Regions from separate parts of the Lelliottia sp. JS-SCA-14 genome, predicted to be linked through region 1. Evidence: predicted binding sites of a transcription regulator. Region 1 holds the regulator's gene; each other region holds the start of a gene.
What was found. Region 1 encodes CRP, which controls carbon source genes, mostly activating them, when cyclic AMP is high. Its sites were predicted from a motif close to ATGTGANNNNNNTCACAT; they were not measured.
Positions count from the first base shown of each region.

Region 1 (4,906 bases):
GCCGTTTAACGATCTGCATGCCGTGAAAGCGGTGATGGACGATCACACCTGCGCGGTGGTGGTTGAGCCAATCCAGGGCGAGGGCGGCGTAATGGCCGCGACGCCGGAGTTCCTGAAAGGCCTGCGCGAGCTGTGCGACGAGCATCAGGCGCTGCTGGTGTTTGATGAAGTGCAGAGCGGCATGGGGCGTACCGGCGATCTGTTCGCCTATATGCACTACGGCGTGACGCCGGACATTCTCACCAGCGCCAAAGCGCTTGGCGGCGGTTTCCCTGTCAGCGCAGTGTTGACCACGCAGGAGATCGCATCGGCCTTCCACGTCGGTTCGCATGGCTCCACCTACGGCGGCAACCCCCTGGCGTGCGCTATCGCTGGGGCGGCGTTTGATATTATCAATACCCCTGAAGTGCTGAACGGTGTGAGCGCGAAGCGCGAGCAGTTTGTGCAGCATCTTCAGCAGATCGACGCTCAGTATGATGTGTTCAGCGATATTCGTGGCATGGGGCTGCTGGTTGGCGCGGAGCTGAAACCGCAGTACAAAGGCCGCGCGCGTGATTTCCTCCACGCCGCCGCGCACGAAGGGGTGATGGTGCTCAATGCGGGGCCAGACGTGATGCGCTTTGCGCCGTCGCTGGTGGTGGAGAGCCAGGATATCGACGACGGCATGAATCGCTTTGCGAGTGCAGTGAAGAAGATCGTTCAGGTTTTGTAGGCCGGGTAAGGCGAAGCCGCCACCCGGCAAAACTCACGACTCTTTGCGCCGCAAAATCCGCGTCAACCAAATCCCGTGATGCGGACGCTGACGCCATGCCACCGACGAAATGGTGTGCATGGTGTTCAAATGCCCTAATACCCGCTGCAAATGCTGCTCGAGGGTGCTCATCGGCCCATGGGTCAGCGTCTCTGGCGCTTCCAGAATGTTCGAATCCCCCGATTCTCCCGGCGCGTCGTACTCCAGACGCTGCTGACAGCGCTGCAACGCAATTTCACACGACTGCAAATACCGCTGCGCCAGATCCGGCGTCAGCATCGTGTGCTCGCGCGCCAGCGTGGTCATGGCGTTGATATGCTCGACGATAAACTGGCTGTGCGTCACCCACAGTTTCATATCCGCCAGATAGTGCGAGTTAAAGCCCGGCTCCTGCATCGCCTGGTTTAGCGAGTTAAACAGGGCGTTGTGCGCCTGGTTGACCTTCATGCGCTGATAGGCCAGCGGCGAGGCTTTCGGGTCGTCGCTCAGTATCAAACGAATCGCCTGCTGATCGGCTTCGAGCGCATCGTGGGCGTTCTGGCGTAACAAGCCGCTTTGCCATTGCGGCCACAGCCAGACCATGCCGCCGAAGGCGATCAAACAGCCAATAAGCGTATCCACCAGCCGCGCGACAATGTACTGCTCGCCGTTCAGGGTCAGGAGTTGCAGGGTATATACCGCCGTCACCGTAAACCCGACCATCGCCCAGCCATAGTTTTTACGGATGATCAGATAGCCCACGAGCGTAATCACCAGCATTCCCGCGAGGGTGTAGCCGTCGGGAACGTGGAAGTGCAGCGTCACCCCGGCAATCACTAACCCGGCAAAAGTCCCGAGCGCCCTGTGAAGAATGCGCACTCGCGTGGCGCCATAGCCGTTCTGGGTGACAAACAGCACGGTCATGAGGATCCAGTAGGGCTTCGGTAAGTGCAGCGCGACGCCCATCAGGCTCGCCACGCTGAGCATGACGCTGATGCGCGCGGCGTTGCGCAGGGCGGAGGATTTCAGCGACAGATAGCTTTTCAGCGCGGGCAGCAGCGGCAGACGTTTTTGCTTATCGGCCATCAGGTCGCGGGAGTAGAGCGGACGCTGGGTGCGCAGCACGCGCGCGATGCGGCTAAAGTGCCATGCGCAGAACTGTCCGACCGGGTTATCCGGGTGCTGGCGCGCGATTTTCTCCAGCGCTCCCAGCTGCTTATCCATGGTAAAGCGCGTCGGGTAGCGGTGATACAGAATATCGTCCGCCAGCACGCGCAGGCGAGTCGCGACCGTCTGGGCATTCCAGCGGATCACCGCCTCGGCGTGGCTGCGTTCCACCAGCTTTTGCACCTCCTGCGGGTGATGCAGGCTGACGGAGATATGCTCCTGCAGATCCAGCCCGACCTGGAAGACGCGCAGCAGGCGTTTGTATTCATGATTTTTATTGGCCGCCAGCATGTGCAGCTGCTGATAACACTGGCTGATGAGATCGACCACTTTTTGCTGGCGCGACAGCAGCGGTGGCAGGGACTTTTCGGGGTCAGTGTGCTGCGTCAGCAGGGTGTATTTAGCTTCGCAATATTCGGCGAGCTGGACGTAGAGCAGGCTCAGGGATTCGCGCAGCGGCTGCTCTCGCCACATCCAGAACCAGAACCAGTTAAACAGCCCGTACCACAGCGTGCCGGCGGCATAGATCAGCAGCGGCTCCCAGACGGGCATATTTCCGGCGAGACTCAGCGTGAAAATGGCGGCAATGAGCGATGCGGGCAGCAGGCGGGCGTGAAGCGCGCTGATCTCCGCCGTGACGCCCAGCGTCATCGCCAGCACGGTCAGAATGAGCGGCAGCGGGATATCGCGCGCCAGCAGCAGCTGCACGGCGAGGCTGCATCCGGCAAACAGGCAGCCGCCGATAATCAGACGTTTGAAAAAGCGTTTGTGGGGAGTATCGAGACCGGCAATGTTGCAGCAGGCGGGGACGAGAGAGAACAGCAGCCCCTGTTGCAGATGACCGAGGATCAAACCAACGGCCACGGGAAGACATAACACCAGAGTTTGACGTAGTGCGTAGTTAACTTCCGGGTGATAAATCAGCCTGCGCCACATAGTCGTCAGAGACAAAAACGGCGTGACATCTTGCGATGGCACGCCGAATTTTGCGGAATTAACGGGTCCCGTAGACCACGATAGTTTTACCGTGAGCGGAGATCAGGTTTTGATCTTCCAGCATTTTCAGGATACGACCTACGGTTTCGCGAGAACAGCCCACGATCTGACCAATTTCCTGACGGGTAATTTTAATTTGCATACCGTCCGGGTGGGTCATGGCGTCAGGTTGTTTCGCCAGGTTCAGCAGCGTCTGCGCGATGCGACCGGTGACGTCCAGGAAAGCGAGGTTGCCCACTTTCTCGGAAGTGACCTGCAGGCGGCGAGCCATCTGCGAAGAAAGGCGCATCAGGATGTCCGGGTTCACCTGGATCAGCTGACGGAATTTCTTGTAGGAGATCTCAGCGACTTCACACGCGGTTTTCGCACGCACCCAGGCGCTACGTTCCTGGCCTTCTTCAAACAGGCCCAGTTCACCGATGAAATCGCCCTGGTTCAGATAAGAAAGGATCATCTCTTTCCCTTCTTCATCTTTGATCAGCACTGCCACCGAGCCTTTGACGATGTAATACAACGTTTCCGCTTTTTCACCCTGGTGAATCAGCGTGCTCTTCGATGGGTACTTATGAATGTGGCAATGAGACAAGAACCATTCGAGAGTCGGGTCTGTTTGCGGTTTGCCAAGCACCATGCGCTGTTATCCTCTGTTATAAGCTGTCTCAGAGTCAAAATCGCATCCTGACTCTGGGGTTGCAATCGAATTCTTACCCGTACCTGGGAAGTGGCTGTCGCACTGTTCGCAGCCAGTAAAGTTTGATGTCCTCTGCATACATGTGTAACGTCAATGTATTACTGTAGCATCGAGACTGTTTTAGCATAGCTTTAGCCGCGTGTCTCCTGGTGTCTCGCTTCAGCATGATGCAGGTCGCCTTCCGTTGCGAGAATTGTAACGCACGCGTAATCTGTTCATAAAAATGCAACTTCGGAGTTAATAAAAATGCAAGCGCGTGTGAAATGGGTTGAAGGTTTAACGTTCCTTGGCGAATCCGCTTCAGGGCACCAGATTTTGATGGACGGTAACTCCGGAGATAAAGCGCCAAGCCCGATGGAAGTGGTGCTGATGGCGGCTGGCGGGTGCAGCGCGATTGACGTGGTGTCGATTCTGCAAAAAGGCCGTCACGATGTGACCGACTGCGAAGTGAAGCTGACCTCAGAGCGTCGCGAAGAAGCGCCGCGTCTGTTTACGCATATCAATCTGCATTTTATCGTCACCGGAAAAGAGCTGAAAGATGCCGCCGTGTCCCGCGCGGTGGATCTGTCTGCGGAGAAGTACTGCTCTGTGGCGCTGATGCTGGAAAAAGCGGTGAAGATTACGCATTCGTATGAAGTGATTGACGCTTAAAACAAAGCCCGGTGGCGCTACGCTTACCGGGCCTACAAAAGCATGAACGTAGGCCGGATAAGCGCAGCGCCATCCGGCAACAAACCTCAGGCGATCTTCTTGCCTTCCATCAACCGCTGCACCAACGGCATCATGATCAACTCCATCGCCAGCCCCATCTTCCCGCCCGGTACCACCAGCGTATTGATATGCGAAATGAATGAGCCCTGCAGCATCGCCAGCAGCCACGGGTAATCAATGCCTTCCAGGTTACGGAAATGGATCACCACAAAGCTTTCATCCAGTGAAGGAATGGTTTTCGCTGCAAACGGGTTAGAGGTGTCGACTGTTGGAACGCGCTGGAAGTTGATGTGGGTGCGGGAAAACTGCGGCGTCAGGAAGTTAATGTAATCCTCCATCGAACGCACCACCGAATCCATCACCGCTTCGCGCGAATGGCCGCGCTCGCTCATGTCGCGGGTCAGCTTTTGAATCCACTCCAGATTGACAATCGGCACCACGCCGACCAGCAGATCCACGTGGCGCGCCACGTCATGCTGCGGCGTCACCACGCCGCCGTGCAATCCTTCGTAAAACAGCACGTCAGTCGGCTCCGGCAGGGGCTGCCACGGAGTGAATGTGCCTGGCACCTGATTCCAGGGTACCGCTTCATCGTAGGTGTGCAGGTATTT
Region 1 covers NZ_CP141606.1:4,442,407-4,447,312, reverse strand. The annotation lists gene argD (bifunctional acetylornithine/succinyldiaminopimelate transaminase) at 1-712, shown strand, start outside; gene U9O48_RS20845 (YccS/YhfK family putative transporter) at 746-2,833, opposite strand; gene crp (cAMP-activated global transcriptional regulator CRP) at 2,892-3,524, opposite strand; gene U9O48_RS20835 (OsmC family protein) at 3,831-4,235, shown strand; gene U9O48_RS20830 (phosphoribulokinase) at 4,322-4,906, opposite strand, start outside.

Region 2 (4,906 bases), 1.8 Mb from region 1:
GTGCTTTCGGCGCAACCAGCGAACATGTTCGAACGCGATGTGAAAGCCGCGATGCGCAAATGGCGCTACGAACCGGGCAAACCGGGCAATGGGCTCATCGTAAACATTGTTTTCCGCCTGAACGGCGGGACGCAGATAGAATAAATGACGAAGCCTCCGAATGGAGGCTTTTTTTATACCTGCGGCAGCGGGCGAGGTTTACCCTGATTGTCCACCGCGACGTAGATAAACAGCGCCTCGGTTGCCTTGTAACGCTGTCCAATCGGCTCGGAAGAGACCTTCTTCACCCAGACTTCAATATTGATCGAAATCGACGTGTTGCCGCGCTTCACGCAGCGCGCGTAGCAGCAAACCACATCTCCCACCGCGACCGGACGCAAAAACGTCATCCCGTCGACTCTGACCGTCACCACGCGGCCATGGGCAATCTCTTTGGCGAGGATCGCGCCGCCCATATCCATCTGTGCCATTAACCAGCCGCCAAAAATATCACCGTTCGCATTGGTGTCGGCGGGCATTGCAAGTGTGCGTAAAACCAGTTCGCCCTGAGGGGCATCAATCTTTGTTGTCATTGTTTCTTAAGCTCGTTACGGAAGACGACAGGCGGGATGCTACTATGATTTCTTTACGGTGGGAATGTGCGGTGGGAAAAGAAGGGAAAGGCCAGACAGGAACTGCCTGGCCTGAAATCTTAGTGCTTGTCGTCTTGCGGCATATGGCGATAGATATACACGCCGCTCAGCAGCGTGAAAATCAGGGTTAATGCCGTCAGGCCGAAGACCTTGAAGTTGACCCAGATGTTCTGCGGCAGCCAGAACGCAATATAGATATTCGCCAGCCCACACAGAATAAAGAACAGCGCCCAGGCGATGTTGAGGCGCGACCACACCTGCTGCGGAAGAGTAATCTCTTTTCCGAGCATGCGCTGGATCAGCGGCTTATTCATCACCCACTGGCTCACCAGCAGCGCACCGGCGAACAGGGCGTAGATCACCGTCACCTTCCACTTGATAAACTCATCGTTATGGAAGAACAGGGTTAATCCGCCAAACACCGCCACCAGGACAAAGGTGATCAGCGCCATTTTTTCGACTTTACGGTAGCGGAACCAGCTGTAGATCAGCACGACGGCCGTCGCGACGATCAGCGCCGCGGTCCCGGCATAAATGTCGTAGAGCTTATAAAACGCGAAAAACACGACCAACGGTAAAAAATCAAGAAACTGCTTCATTCTTCGATTCCATCATCTGCTTTCAGGGAAACTACTGGCGAATCAACATATACAGGCGGAACAAATAGACCAACAATACGGCTGAAATCAGGTTGCTCAGCGTATTCGCGACCACCGCGCCGACGTTTGGCGTCAATACCGCAAAGTTCGGTGCAAACAGCAGCAGCAGCGTTTTGGCCAGCAGCCAGCTGATCACCGCCGGTGCGACCAGACGCATATTCGCCCAGGCCAGTTTTGCACTGCTGCGCATCGCTGTAAATATCCCCATTTTGTCCTGCACCAGCATCACCGGGGCGAACGAAAGGATAATCGCCAGCAGCACGCCCGGCACGACCACCAGCATCACGCCGATCTGCACCAGCATGGTGGTCAAAAAGATCAGGATAAACAGCTTCGGTAATACCGGCGCGCTGGCACCGATGGCGCGCAGGGCGCTAACGCGATGACCGGCAGACACCAGCTGAACCATCAGCAATACACCACCTGCCAGAATCGCATTGCCGATCAACCCGGAGAAGGTCGATGCCGCAGAGGCGCGCAGCAAGATCTGCTGCTGTTCTGGCGTCATGTTCTGAACCAGATCAAACAACCCACCGCTGCCGGCGAGATGATCGCCCTGGCTGAGGGTCGCAATTTGATCATCACTCGGCGAAAACGCATGGCCAAGCACCACCGTGATAAACGCGCATAGCAAGGCGATCAGTAAAAAGGTAATGAACTGATTGCGGAAAAAATTCCCCGTGTCACGGTAGACGGACTTCGCCGTGATAGACATGCACTCTCCTTGAGTATTGCAGGTATTAATAAGCGGGCAATTGTACCCTGGATAACTCTGCCGTGGCAGCACCATGACTTGTATGGAAAAGCATATCTTTGTAAAGCAATGGTCATTTCGCGAAATTGACCTGCGCCGGGGATAAGCTTTCGTCCCCGTACGGCAAAAATTAATCTGGATCAATGAATGTTAAATTACCAGCCCAAGTGTGATCTGAGTTAGATCACTTGTTACTCATTTATGAGTATATTCACCGCGCCAATAAAACCACAACGATGGAGCGGATATGAAAAAGTTAGCAGTGGCAGCCCTGATCTTAAGCAGTATCTCTGGCGGCGCGTATGCGCATGAAGCGGGTGAATTCTTTATGCGTGCCGGTTCGGCAACGGTGCGTCCGACGGAAGGGTCTGACAATGTGCTGGGGAGCCTGGGCGGCTTTAACGTCAGCAACAATACCCAACTGGGCCTGACGTTTACTTATATGGCAACGGACAATATCGGGGTCGAACTCCTGGCGGCAACGCCATTCCGCCACAAGGTGGGCACCGGGCCGACGGGGAATATCGCCACCGTTCACCAGCTCCCGCCAACCCTGATGGCGCAGTGGTATTTTGGTGATGCCACCAGCAAAGTGCGTCCGTATATCGGCGCGGGTGTGAACTACACCACTTTCTTCGATGAGAAATTTAACGATACGGGCAAAGAGGCGGGTCTTACGGATCTCAGTCTGAAAGATTCCTGGGGCGCTGCAGGGCAGGTCGGGCTGGATTATCTGATCAACCGCGACTGGCTGCTGAACATGTCCGTCTGGTATATGGATATCGACACCGACGTGCGCTTCAAGGCGGGTGGAGAGCAGCAGAGCGTTCATACACGCCTGGACCCGTGGGTGTTTATGTTCTCGGCGGGCTATCGCTTCTAATTGTCGGCAGAAAACTGGCCGCCGCTTGTGGCCAGTTTTCTGATAACGACGCTATTCCACCAGCTCCGGCATATTCTCCAGTACAAACTCCAGCACTTTCTCACCGTCCAGTGACGCAAACGGATAGCTTTCGATAACCGTTATCGGCTTGCCTTCGCCAATCTCAGCCCTTAACTCTTCAAGCTTGTATTGAATATGCGGCGCGACTAAAAAGGCGTCAAAAGCGGGTGCGACGCTGGCGAAATTATCCAGCCCGACGGCGCTAATCAGCAGTTTCATTCCGCGCGCATCGGCTGCATGCTGCATTTTTTTGGTAAGCGACTGGGCGGTATTGCCAAACAGACAACAGATCAGTAACTTTTTCATCAGATTATCCTCATAGAAACTGGGGATACAGTATTCTCAGGCGTGAAAATAAAATGAGAGCTAACGCACCGTGTTGGCTGTTTTTTCGTCAGAAAGGAGAGGGAGACAACGCTCCCGCCAGGGAACGTTGTCAGAGGGACGTTACTTCTGAATCAGATAGCGAATGGTCGGGCCATCCTGCTGAATATCCAGCACGGTGTAACCGTGGTTTTTGGCATCCAGCGGAATGTTATTAATCGACTGCGGACAATCGCTGACCACTTCAAGAATTTCCCCTTTTTTCAGCAGAGGCAAGGCTTCGAGCGTCGCAATAGCCGGGTAAGGGCAAGGTTCGCCCACCATATCGAGGCGGTAATCCGGGACGATTTGAGTCATGCCACATTCTCCTGTGTTTCAGTTTTACGCGCGGTGCGGCGGAAAAAGCGCTTTTCCTGGGCGATAACCAGTAAAAAGGCGATCAGCAGCAGGGCGTAGGTGACTAACAGCCCGCCCAGCGGACCGAAGGTGTTTAGCAGATTGACCTTATCCCAGCTGGTGGCGAGCGCCGGGGAGAGATCGTCCCAGTAGTAGGCCAGAATAGTGGAACCAATCACGTTGCCAAGCCCCACCCACCAGTAATGCACCTGACCTTCCACCGCGCGATACATCCAGCCGGTTTCACACCCGCCCGCCAGCACGATACCAAAGCCAAACAGCAAACCGCCGATCACGGCGTTCGGGCCAGCCCACATGATCTTCGGCTCCACGCCCAACTGCACATAGCTGAAAATACCGATGGCGCTAACCGCCATCCCGGCAATAATCGCTTTTGCCATCATGGTGCGACCGGTGATCCACATATCGCGGAACGCCGAGGTAAAACAGATTTGCGCGCGTTCAATCAACAGCCCAAAACCGACGCCAAACAGCATCGCCAGCCCCAGCTTCGGCTGATTCATGGCGGTACAGAGTGCCCAGGCGATCATCGCGAAAAAGACCAGCATGCCAAGGCGGAAGCGGCGCTTCGCCTGATCCGGCTTTTGCGTTAGGGGAGAGGCGGCGCTGACTTTGGTCATTTTGACCGGAATACGGAAGAGAGGCAGGAGCGTGAAACGGGCGCCAAAGTACGAGCCGATCGCCGTCGCCACGGCGAAAAACCACGCGTGCAGGGAGAACTGAGGGATCCCCGTGAAGAAAGCCGCCAGATTGCACCCCATCGCCAGACGTGCGCCAAACCCGGCGATGATCCCGCCGACAACCGCCTGCGCAATACGGATGCGGCTGCGCGGCATACGCAGTTTGACGTTATTGGCCCACAGCGCGGCAGCGAAACAGCCCCCGAACATGCCAATGATCATCATCCCGTCGATACGGGTGAGCGGGGTGCCGTCCAGATGAATCAGTTTGAAATAGCCCCATTCCTCGGCATGCACCCCCGCCAGCTGTAAAAGCTGACCGCCCCAGCGGGTAAATTCACCCGTGACCGCCCAGAAGGTGCCGGTAATGCCGAAGTAATAGGTAGAGAGGATGCCGGCTGCGATGACGGCCGGAACAGGGGACCAGAACTTAATCAGATAAGCCTGTTTGAAGTGTTGCCATGACATGTGTAAGCCTCTGAACTCAGAAGGATTTG
Region 2 covers NZ_CP141606.1:2,662,024-2,666,929, reverse strand. The annotation lists gene tonB (TonB system transport protein TonB) at 1-144, shown strand, start outside; gene yciA (acyl-CoA thioester hydrolase YciA) at 174-572, opposite strand; gene U9O48_RS12495 (septation protein A) at 692-1,231, opposite strand; gene U9O48_RS12490 (YciC family protein) at 1,263-2,006, opposite strand; partial or broken gene U9O48_RS23360 (YkgJ family cysteine cluster protein) at 2,032-2,118, opposite strand; gene ompW (outer membrane protein OmpW) at 2,293-2,928, shown strand; gene U9O48_RS12480 (PTS cellobiose transporter subunit IIB) at 2,980-3,294, opposite strand; gene yedF (sulfurtransferase-like selenium metabolism protein YedF) at 3,436-3,669, opposite strand; gene yedE (selenium metabolism membrane protein YedE/FdhT) at 3,666-4,877, opposite strand.
Region 2: a site for CRP is predicted at 2,218-2,235, ahead of ompW (outer membrane protein OmpW). Genes of this name have one in related genera too.

Region 3 (4,906 bases), 2.1 Mb from region 1:
TGGCTGGAGTGGGAGATGGTGTGCGAAGGGTCGACAATCAATCTGAACGTGACGACGCGCGGGGATTATCGCCCGGCGTGGAAAGCGTTGAAGGTGTCGTTGCCGGTGGGTGAGAAGCGTAAGTTGCTGGTGAACGGTATCGAGCAGAGTGAGTGGGCTTTGTAGTCGTTGATTGCCGGGTGGCGGCTTCGCCTTACCCGGCCTACAGGTTCAGAACCATTAAAAACGGCAACCCTTGGGTTGCCGTTTTGCATTGACCTTGTAGGCCGGGTAAGCGTCAGCGCCACCCGGCGTTTTTACATCAGCCGTCAATACCTTTGCTACGCAGATAATCTTCGTAATTCCCGGTGAAGTCCACGATGCGCTCCGGCGTAATCTCAATCACGCGGGTCGCCAGGGAGCTCACAAACTCACGGTCGTGAGAGACGAAGATCAGGGTGCCCTGATACATCTCCAGCGCCATGTTCAGGGATTCGATCGATTCCATATCCAGGTGGTTGGTCGGTTCGTCCATGATCAGGATGTTTGGTTTTTCCATCATCAGCTTACCGAACAGCATGCGGCCCTTTTCACCACCGGACAGCACTTTGGCTGGCTTCTTGATGTCGTCCTGGCTGAACAGCAGACGGCCCAGAATGCCGCGCACGGCCTGCTCGTCATCGCCTTCCTGCTTCCACTGGCTCATCCAGTCGAAGACGGTCAGATCGTTTTCGAACTCGTATTCGTGGTCCTGCGCGTAGTAACCGAGCTGGGCGTTTTCAGACCACTTCACGGTACCGTGGTCAGGCTGAAGTTCGCCGACCAGGGTTTTCAGCAGGGTTGATTTACCCACGCCGTTCGCGCCCAGTACCGCAATCTTCTCGCCCACTTCCAGCAGCAGGTTGAATTTTTTGAACAGCGGGCCGTTATCAAACCCTTTCGCCAGCGCTTCCACTTCCAGCGCGTTACGGAACAGTTTCTTGTCCTGCTCGAAGCGGATGAACGGGTTCTGACGGCTGGACGCTTTGACTTCATCCAGCTTAATTTTATCAATCTGACGGGCACGAGACGTCGCCTGACGAGATTTAGAGGCGTTGGCGCTAAAGCGGCTAACGAAGGATTGCAGGTCAGCAATCTGCGCTTTTTTCTTGGCGTTATCCGCCAGCAGACGTTCGCGCGCCTGAGTGGCCGCGGTCATGTATTCGTCGTAGTTGCCCGGATAAACGCGCAGCTCGCCGTAGTCCAGATCGGCCATGTGGGTGCAGACCATATTCAGGAAGTGACGGTCGTGCGAAATGATGATCATGGTGCTGTCGCGATCGTTCAGGGTCTGCTCCAGCCAGCGGATGGTGTCGATGTCCAGGTTGTTCGTCGGTTCATCGAGCAGCAGAATGTCCGGGTTGGAGAACAGGGCCTGCGCCAGAAGGACACGCAGCTTCCAGCCTGGCGCGACTTCGCTCATCAGGCCGTAGTGTTGTTCAACAGGAATACCGACGCCGAGCAGCAGCTCACCGGCACGGGATTCGGCAGAGTAGCCGTCCATTTCGCCGTACAGCACTTCGAGGTCAGCCACTTTATAGCCGTCCTCTTCGCTCATTTCAGCCAGCGCGTAAATGCGGTCACGCTCTTGCTTCACTTCCCACAGTTCCCCGTGTCCCATGATCACGGTGTCGAGCACGGTAAACTCTTCGAAGGCGAACTGATCCTGACGCAGCTTACCGAGGCGCTCATTCGGATCGAGCGACACGTTGCCGAGCGTCGGCTCTAAATCGCCGCCGAGAATCTTCATAAAGGTGGATTTTCCGCTACCGTTGGCACCAATCAGGCCGTAACGGTTGCCGCCGCCAAATTTGACGGAAATGTTTTCGAACAGCGGCTTACTGCCAAACTGCATAGTGACGTTGCTGGTAACTAACACGGGGAGATTCCTGCGAAAAAGTGTGATAAACACGGCATTATGCCACAATTCCGAAATGAGATCCCGTGTTGCAACGAACCACTAAACTTTAACAAAATCGAAAAAAATGTGATTTCGTACACATCTGAATTCCATGCGCGAGGGAATGCACATATAATGCGCTCCCATCAATGATTCAGACTCATCAACTAATCGCCAGAGTGGCAAAGATACCTCGCATAACATGAATATGAAATTATCAACGCTTTTTGCGGCGGCGTTAGCCGTAGTAGGTTTTTGCAATACCGCTTCTGCGGTGACTTATCCGCTGCCGACAGACGGTAGCCGTCTGGTGGGTCAAAACCAGGTGGTTATTGTTCCGGAAGGCAACTCCCAGCCGCTGGAATATTACGCCGCTGAATACCAGTTGGGCCTGTCCAACATGCTGGAAGCGAACCCGGGCGTTGACCCGTATCTGCCAAAAGCCGGGACCGTGCTGAACATTCCTCAGCAGCTGATCCTGCCGGACACTGTCCATGAAGGTATCGTGATCAACAGCGCCGAAATGCGTCTGTATTACTACCCGAAAGGCACCAACACCGTCATCGTTCTGCCGATTGGTATCGGTCAGTTGGGTAAAGACACCCCGCTGAACTGGACCACCAAAGTAGAGCGTAAGAAAGCGGGTCCAACCTGGACGCCAACCGCCAAAATGCACGCCGAGTACATCGCTGCCGGTGAACCGCTGCCAGCCGTTGTGCCAGCCGGTCCGGACAACCCTATGGGTCTGTACGCGCTGTACATCGGTCGTCTGTATGCGATCCACGGGACCAACGCCAACTTCGGTATCGGCCTGCGCGTGAGCCACGGCTGTGTGCGTCTGCGTAACGACGATATCAAGTTCCTGTTCGAGAACGTGCCGGTCGGTACCCGCGTCCAGTTCATCAATGAGCCGGTCAAAGCGACCTCCGAGCCAGATGGCAGCCGCTACATCGAAGTTCATAACCCGCTGTCCACCAGCGAAGACCAGATCAACAACAACGAGATCGTGCCGATCACCCTGAAGAGCAACATTCAGGCGGTCACCGGCCAGGCCGATGTTGAATCGACCGTTGTAGATCAGGCAGTGCAGAACCGTTCCGGTATGCCGGTACGTTTGAATTGATTTAAGTTGTCGCAAACAAAAAAGCGGGCTCATCAGCCCGCTTTTTTATTACCCGTTATTCACGATAACGATGCCGCCGTGGTCGTAGCGGTAGTGGCAGTGCGCGTACTCCAGTGGCGTGCCATCCTCAAGATAGATCACCTGCTCCACCTCCAGCACCGGGTCGGTTTGTTCGCAGACCAGATGCTGCATATCCAGTGCGTTAGGTTTTAGCGCCCGCACCACGCGATACGACCCCATGATTTTCAGCCCCAGCGTCTCCTGAACATACTGGAACACCGAGCTTTCGAGATGGGTTTTGTTCAAGCCCGGCACCAGATTCAGCGGCATGACCGTGGAATCGAGCGACATCGGCTCGCCGTTGAGGGAACGCAGGCGGATAAAATCATAGATCGGCGTATCGGCATTAATCATCAGGGACGACTGCTCTTTCTCATTCGGGAAGCGCAGCTCGAAATGAACGACTTTGCTGCTCACCGTCCCGAGATGTTCCCAGGTTTTGGTCGCACCGAAGTAGTCGCTGCCGGAGAGATCCCACTGGGAGAGCTGCAGGAAGTTCTTACGGATAAAGGTCCCCTGCCCCTGACGCGTGTAGACCAGCCCTTCGACGATCAGCTGGCGCATCGCCTGCTGGATGGTCATCCGGCTGGTGCTGAACTCCGCCGCCAGCGCAAACTGGTCTGGCAGCGGTTCATTGGCGGCATACTGCTGGCTGATAATGCGTTTCTTAATTTCCCGCGCGATGGTGATGTACTTCGCCGCCATGCCTTTTCCTTTTGATTAATCCGCTATCACACTGTTTTTCAACGCCACCCTCTCAGCAATCTTGAGGAAAGGCAGGTAGAAGAATACACCAAATACGATGATTGCCAACTGAACCACCACCGCCCGCCAGTCCCCCGCCGTCGCCAGCCAGGCGCTGAGTATCGGCGGCGTGGTCCATGGGATCATCACCACGCAGCGCGACATCAGCCCGAGCGTGGTACAGAGCCAGGCGAAGTAAATCCCGATCGCCGGAAGTAACACAAACGGGATCATCAGCGGCAGGTTAAAGACAATCGGCAGGCCGAAAATCACCGGCTCGTTGATGTTAAACAGTCCCGGCGCCAGCGACAGGCGCGCCACCTGTTTGGCCGATTTCTGACGCGAGAAAATAAAGATGGCAATCAGCAGCGAAATGGTGCTGCCCGTCCCGCCAATCATCCCGAAGGTCGGGACAAAAATATTGTTGATGATATGCGGGATCGGCTGACCGTTGGCGAAGGCCAGCATGTTCTCATTGGTGTTGATTAACAGGAAAGGTTCCAGAATCACACTGTTCACCACCGACTGGTGAATACCGAGCGTAAACAGGAAATTCCCGAAGCTGTAGATAAAAATGGTGCCGGGCAGACTGGTGTTAATCAGTCGGAGCGGCTGCTGGATGAAATGGGTGATCAGGTGGATCAGATCCGTGTGCAGCACGTTCGCCAGCAGCGCCGCCACGATGGCGAAGAGCGAAAGCGTGATTATGGTCGGGATCAGCGCCGTAAAGGATTTACTCACCGCAGGCGGGACGTTCTCACCGAGCGAAATGTGCAATGCTTTGAGGCGCGAAATGGCGATAAACACTTCCGTGGAAATCAGGCCGATCAGCACCCCGGCAAAAATCCCCGTCGAGCCAATATTGCCGAACGTCAGCACCTGGGTGACGTTCACCGCAGTCTGGCTGCCGACGGGCACTAATTGCAACTGCATCGGCATCATAATGATAAAACTACTGACGGCGATAACCACTGCCGAAACCGGGTTGTCGAAATCTTTGTTGCGCGCCAGCGACCAGGCAATCATCGGGGCCAGCAACAGCGCCGCGATGTTCAGCGTGC
Region 3 covers NZ_CP141606.1:1,605,537-1,610,442, reverse strand. The annotation lists gene U9O48_RS07580 (glycoside hydrolase family 31 protein) at 1-165, shown strand, start outside; gene U9O48_RS07575 (ABC-F family ATPase) at 302-1,897, opposite strand; gene ldtB (L,D-transpeptidase) at 2,121-3,041, shown strand; gene U9O48_RS07565 (GntR family transcriptional regulator) at 3,090-3,806, opposite strand; gene U9O48_RS07560 (PTS sugar transporter subunit IIC) at 3,822-4,906, opposite strand, start outside.
Region 3: a site for CRP is predicted at 2,004-2,021, ahead of ldtB (L,D-transpeptidase). Genes of this name have one in related genera too.

Region 4 (4,906 bases), 450 kb from region 1:
CGCAAAACGGCTCCGAGCCGATAAAGCGATGGGTGATCCCAAGCGCGGGGGCGATAAAGTCGCGGAAAATCAGTACGTCGATTTCGCTCCACGCCTGCTGCACCTTCCCGGTCTCTTTGAGGAAATAGGCCGGGAAGGTGGCGCGGGAGATGATGTACTGCGACCCTTCTTGCACCGAGACATTTGGCAGATGTGCCACACCCGCGCGGACCATCTCCAGACGGTCGCAAAACGGGAAGAACGACGCATCTTCGCGCACCACGAACAGGTGCAGCCAGTCGCACTGGTTCGCCGCCTGCTCCACGAGATGTCGATGCCCGAGGGTGAACGGATTGGCGTTCATCACTATCGCGCCGATTTTTTCCCCGCACTTGCGGCTACGTTGCAGCGAGCGACAGTAACGCTCGATACCCTGCGGCGTGTTTTCCAGCAGCACCGCGTTGTTGCCGCTCTGGGCAATCGGCCAGAAACCGCTGCGGGCGAAGCGCTCTTTGTTGCACGGGCGGGTGCAGAGAAAGAGGTGAAAATGGCCGCGCGCCAGCGCAGCGTTTTCCACTTCGGCCAGCAGACGAGCGCTGAGATTCGCGCCCCTTAGCTTTTCATCGACCGCCACGCACTTGATGACATTGGCAGCGAGCCCTGCGCATCCCACTAACTGCGTGCCGGACCAGGCCTCCACAAACAGCGTGATGTCGTTGTCCAGCCCCAGGCCGCTGTCCGCCAGCAGATAGCGAATCTGGCTTAAGCGTTCCGGGTGTTGCGCGACAATCGTATGGCGAAAGTCGATAGGGAGTTGCGAGTGCATGCTGCCGCCTTAATCAGTGCGCTGCCGCCAGGGTTTGCGCGGGTGCTTCCATGATCACATTGCTCAGATGACCGATATTTTCGATCTCCACCTCAATACGATCGCCCTCTTTCATAAACAGTGGCGGGTTGCGTTTCTTACCCACGCCGCCCGGCGATCCGGTGATGATCACGTCGCCTGGGCTGAGGCGGGTAAAGGTACTGATGTATTCGATCAGCTCCGCGACCTTGTGGATCATGCTGCTGGTGTTGTCTTCCTGCACCATGCGGCCATTGAGCCAGGTGCGGATCGCCAGACTGTGCGGGTCCGGTATCTCATCGGCGGTGGCCATCCACGGGCCGAACGCGCCGGTCTGCCGCCAGTTTTTTCCGGCGGTGAACCAGGTGTGCTGCCAGTCGCGGGCGGAACCGTCCATGTAGCAGCTGTAGCCGCCGACGTGGCGCAGGGCGTCTTCACGGCGGATGTTCTCGCCGCCTTTACCGATGATCACCGCCAGCTCGCCTTCGTAGTCAAATTCACAGGAGTGGCGCGGTTTGAGCACCGGCGAATTGTGCCCGGTCTGTGAATCCGCAAAGCGAACGAACAGCGTCGGGGCCGGGTTGTGCTGGTCAAACTCTTTGCGTTTGTCGGCGTAGTTCATGCCCACGCAGAGGATTTTTTCCGGCTGCTCAATCACCGGCAAAAAGGTGATGGCGCTCATCGGAATATCCACGGCGTCGCTGAGATAACGCGTGGCATCCGCCAGGCCGTTACCCTGCAATAGCGCTTTGAGGTCGCTGTAGCGATCGCCCAGACGGCGACCTAAATCCACCACTCCGTCGGCCTGCACGATGCCGTAGCTGCGTTTACCCTGATACAGAAAACTTGCGAGTTTCATTATTCTTTCCTGAAGACTTAGACGAGGAAGTTGCCCAGAACCAGCAGCGAGACGGAGACGTTAATCGCGCCGCCAATTCGGGTAGCAATTTGGGCGAACGGCATCAGGCTCATACGGTTGCCTGCGGTCAAAATCGCCACGTCGCCAGTACCGCCCTGCCCGCTCTGACAGCAGGAGACGATGGCGACATCAATCGGGTGCATACCAATCTTTTTACCGACGAAGAACCCGGTCGCCACCAGCGCGGAGACGGTGCTGACAATCACCAGCAGATTGCTGACGGTGAAGGCATTGACCAGTTCCTGCCATGGGGTGATCGCCACGCCAACGGCAAACAGAATTGGGTAGGTCACGGAGGTCTGGAAGAATTTGTACACCACCTGAGAACCTTCCAGCAGGCGTGGAGACGCGCCGTTGCAGAGCTTCACCAGCACCGCCACAAACAGCATGCCAACCGGAGCAGGCAGGCCAATCAGCTTGTGACCGAGCATCCCCAGCATGTAGAGCAGCACCGCCAGCAGTGCGCCGGAGGCAATGGTGGTCACGTCCGCTTTGCCGGAGAAGGCCGGTTGTGACACGCTGGCGTCGGCATTAGCGCGGTTTGGCATCAGCTGACCTTCGCCGGTCAGGTGCGGATAGCGTTTGCCCAGCTGGTTCAGGCAGCCGGAGATAATAATGGCGGTTAAGCCACCCAGCATCACCATCGGCAGAACGCGACCGAGGGCCACGCCCTGATCCATGTGCAGCAGCGTGGCATAGCCGATGGAGAGCGGAATCGCCCCTTCGCCTACCCCGCCCGCCATGATCGGCAGAATAATAAAGAAGAAGATCTGGAACGGCTCAAGACCGAGCGCCATGCCGACGCCCATCCCGACGATCATGCCGACGATTTCGCCGCACAGCATCGGGAAGAAAATGCGCAAGAAGCCCTGAATCAGCACCGTGCGGTTCATGCTCATGATGCTGCCGACAATGATGCAGCAGATGTAGAGATAGAGAATGTTGGTAGATTTGTAGAACTTGGTGGTGGACTCGACCACCACGTCCGGCAGCAGGCCGTAATAGACCATCGCCGACGGGATAAAGGTGGCGCAAATTGCCGCCGCACCGAGTTTGCCGACAATCGGTAGGCGCTTGCCGAACTCGCCGCAGGCAAAACCGAAGAACGCGAGGGTGGCGACCATCACCACGATGTCGCTCGGCAGCTTACCGCCCAGGCAATCAATGGCGATCAACGCACCGGCTAACACAAACAGCGGCAAAGGAATGATCCCGACTTTCCAGGTATCCATAATGTGCCACCAGCGCTCTTTGAGCGACGGCCGCTGAATATCAATCGGGTCGTGGGTAACAGAGAAAGAATCGTCAGTAGTGCTCATAATTAAGCCTCTTGGTTATTTGTCCGTTAAGCGTAGAGTCGCAAAGGCTTACTTAATGTGAGGAAAGGCATATTAAAACCGAAGTTTTAATGGCCTCTATGGTTTTAATGGTTTCTTTTATTTAATGTGATTAATGCCGTAATTATTGCCGTGGTTTTTATGGTTTCTTTTCCAGATTGTACAAACAAATAACATTGTTAAATTAGCATTAGGACACGCCTGAATTTTCTATTTTTGTTTTGCGATCAGCGCTGTGGAAATGATCACAAGTTTCAGGCAAAGCCCGTGGTTAGCGGGAAAAAGATGATATATTGGCACTCCCTGTTGATACCGTGCGTGATAGTCATGAAAGTGTCGTTTCAGATTAAGCTCTTTATTTCGCTGGTCGTCTTTTTCTCAGTGCTCTTTGCATTACTGGGTGGATATTATTATGTCGACGTCGGCAGGCAGCTTTATCAGGAGATGAGCACGCGCGCCAAAATACAGGCGGAGGAGATTGCGATTATTCCCACCTTGCGCAAAGAGGTGGAAAAAAAGGATATCAAAGCCATTCGTGAATTTATGTTCAAAATAGCGGTGCGCAGCGATGCCAGCTTTATTGTCATTGGTGACAATAAAGGTCTGCACCTGTTCCATTCTGCGTTTGCAGATCGTATCGGTAAAACGCTGGTCGGCGGGGATAACGAGGAGGTGCTGCACGGGAAAAGCACCACCACCATCCGCAAGGGGGGGTTGGGGATTTCGTTGCGCAGCAAAGCGCCGATTTTCAACGATGCGGGAGAAGTGGTAGGGATTGTCTCTGTCGGGTATCTCACCAGCTATCTCGATACCATTACCGTCAGCAAAGTGGTGAACATTATGATTGCCGCGGTGCTGCTGCTGATTGCCCTGTTTGTCTTCTCGTGGTTTTTCACCCGCAGTATCAAGAAACAGATCTTCTCCCTCGAACCGCGCGAGATTGGCTTACTGGTACGACAGCAAAAAGCGATGATGGAGTCGATCTACGAAGGGGTGATCGCTATCGATGATAACTACCGGATCGAAGTGATCAACCAGGCGGCGCGTAATTTACTTGGTTTGCTGCAACCCGCACGGGAACTGCGCGGGCAGCCGATTAGCCAGGTCATCGCTCCGGTGCCGTTCTTTGCACCGCAGACCATGCTGGCGAAAGATACGCACGATGAGATCTGCCGCTTTAACGATCTGACGGTGATCGGAAGCCGCGTGCGGATCATGCTCGAGGACTCCCTGCAAGGCTGGGTGATCACCTTCCGCGATCGCAACGAGATCGACTCTCTGAGCGCCCAGCTCAGCCAGGTTAAACGCTACGTCGATAACCTGCGCATCATGCGCCACGAGCAGTTGAATCGTATGACGACGCTGTCAGGATTGCTGCATATGGGGCGCTACGAAGAGGCGATTGGCTTTATTCAGGCGCAATCGGAACACGCCCAGGAGCTGCTGGACTTTATCTCCTCGCGCTTTAGCTCGCCGACGCTGTGCGGCCTGCTGCTGGGGAAAGCGGCCCGAGCGCGCGAGAAAGGCGTTGAACTGAACTTCGATCCCGCCTGTCGGATGGACAAGTCTTTTGCTCCGCTGCTCGAAGCGGAACTGATTTCCATCATTGGGAATTTACTGGATAACGCTATCGAAGCCACCCAGCGCGCACCGCATCCCCATGAACCGGTGGAAGTGCTGATCAAGCTCAACGATCGGGAGCTGATTATTGAAGTGGCAGATCATGGCGTCGGCATTAAGCCCGAGATCCGCGAGCGGATCTTTGAGCGCGGCATCACCACCAAAACGCGTGGCGATCACGGTATCGGCCTGTACCTGATCGAAAGC
Region 4 covers NZ_CP141606.1:3,997,314-4,002,219, forward strand. The annotation lists gene citC ([citrate (pro-3S)-lyase] ligase) at 1-805, opposite strand, end outside; gene U9O48_RS18635 (fumarylacetoacetate hydrolase family protein) at 819-1,682, opposite strand; gene U9O48_RS18640 (2-hydroxycarboxylate transporter family protein) at 1,700-3,061, opposite strand; gene U9O48_RS18645 (sensor histidine kinase) at 3,407-4,906, shown strand, end outside.
Region 4: a site for CRP is predicted at 3,313-3,330, ahead of U9O48_RS18640 (2-hydroxycarboxylate transporter family protein). Genes of this name have one in related genera too.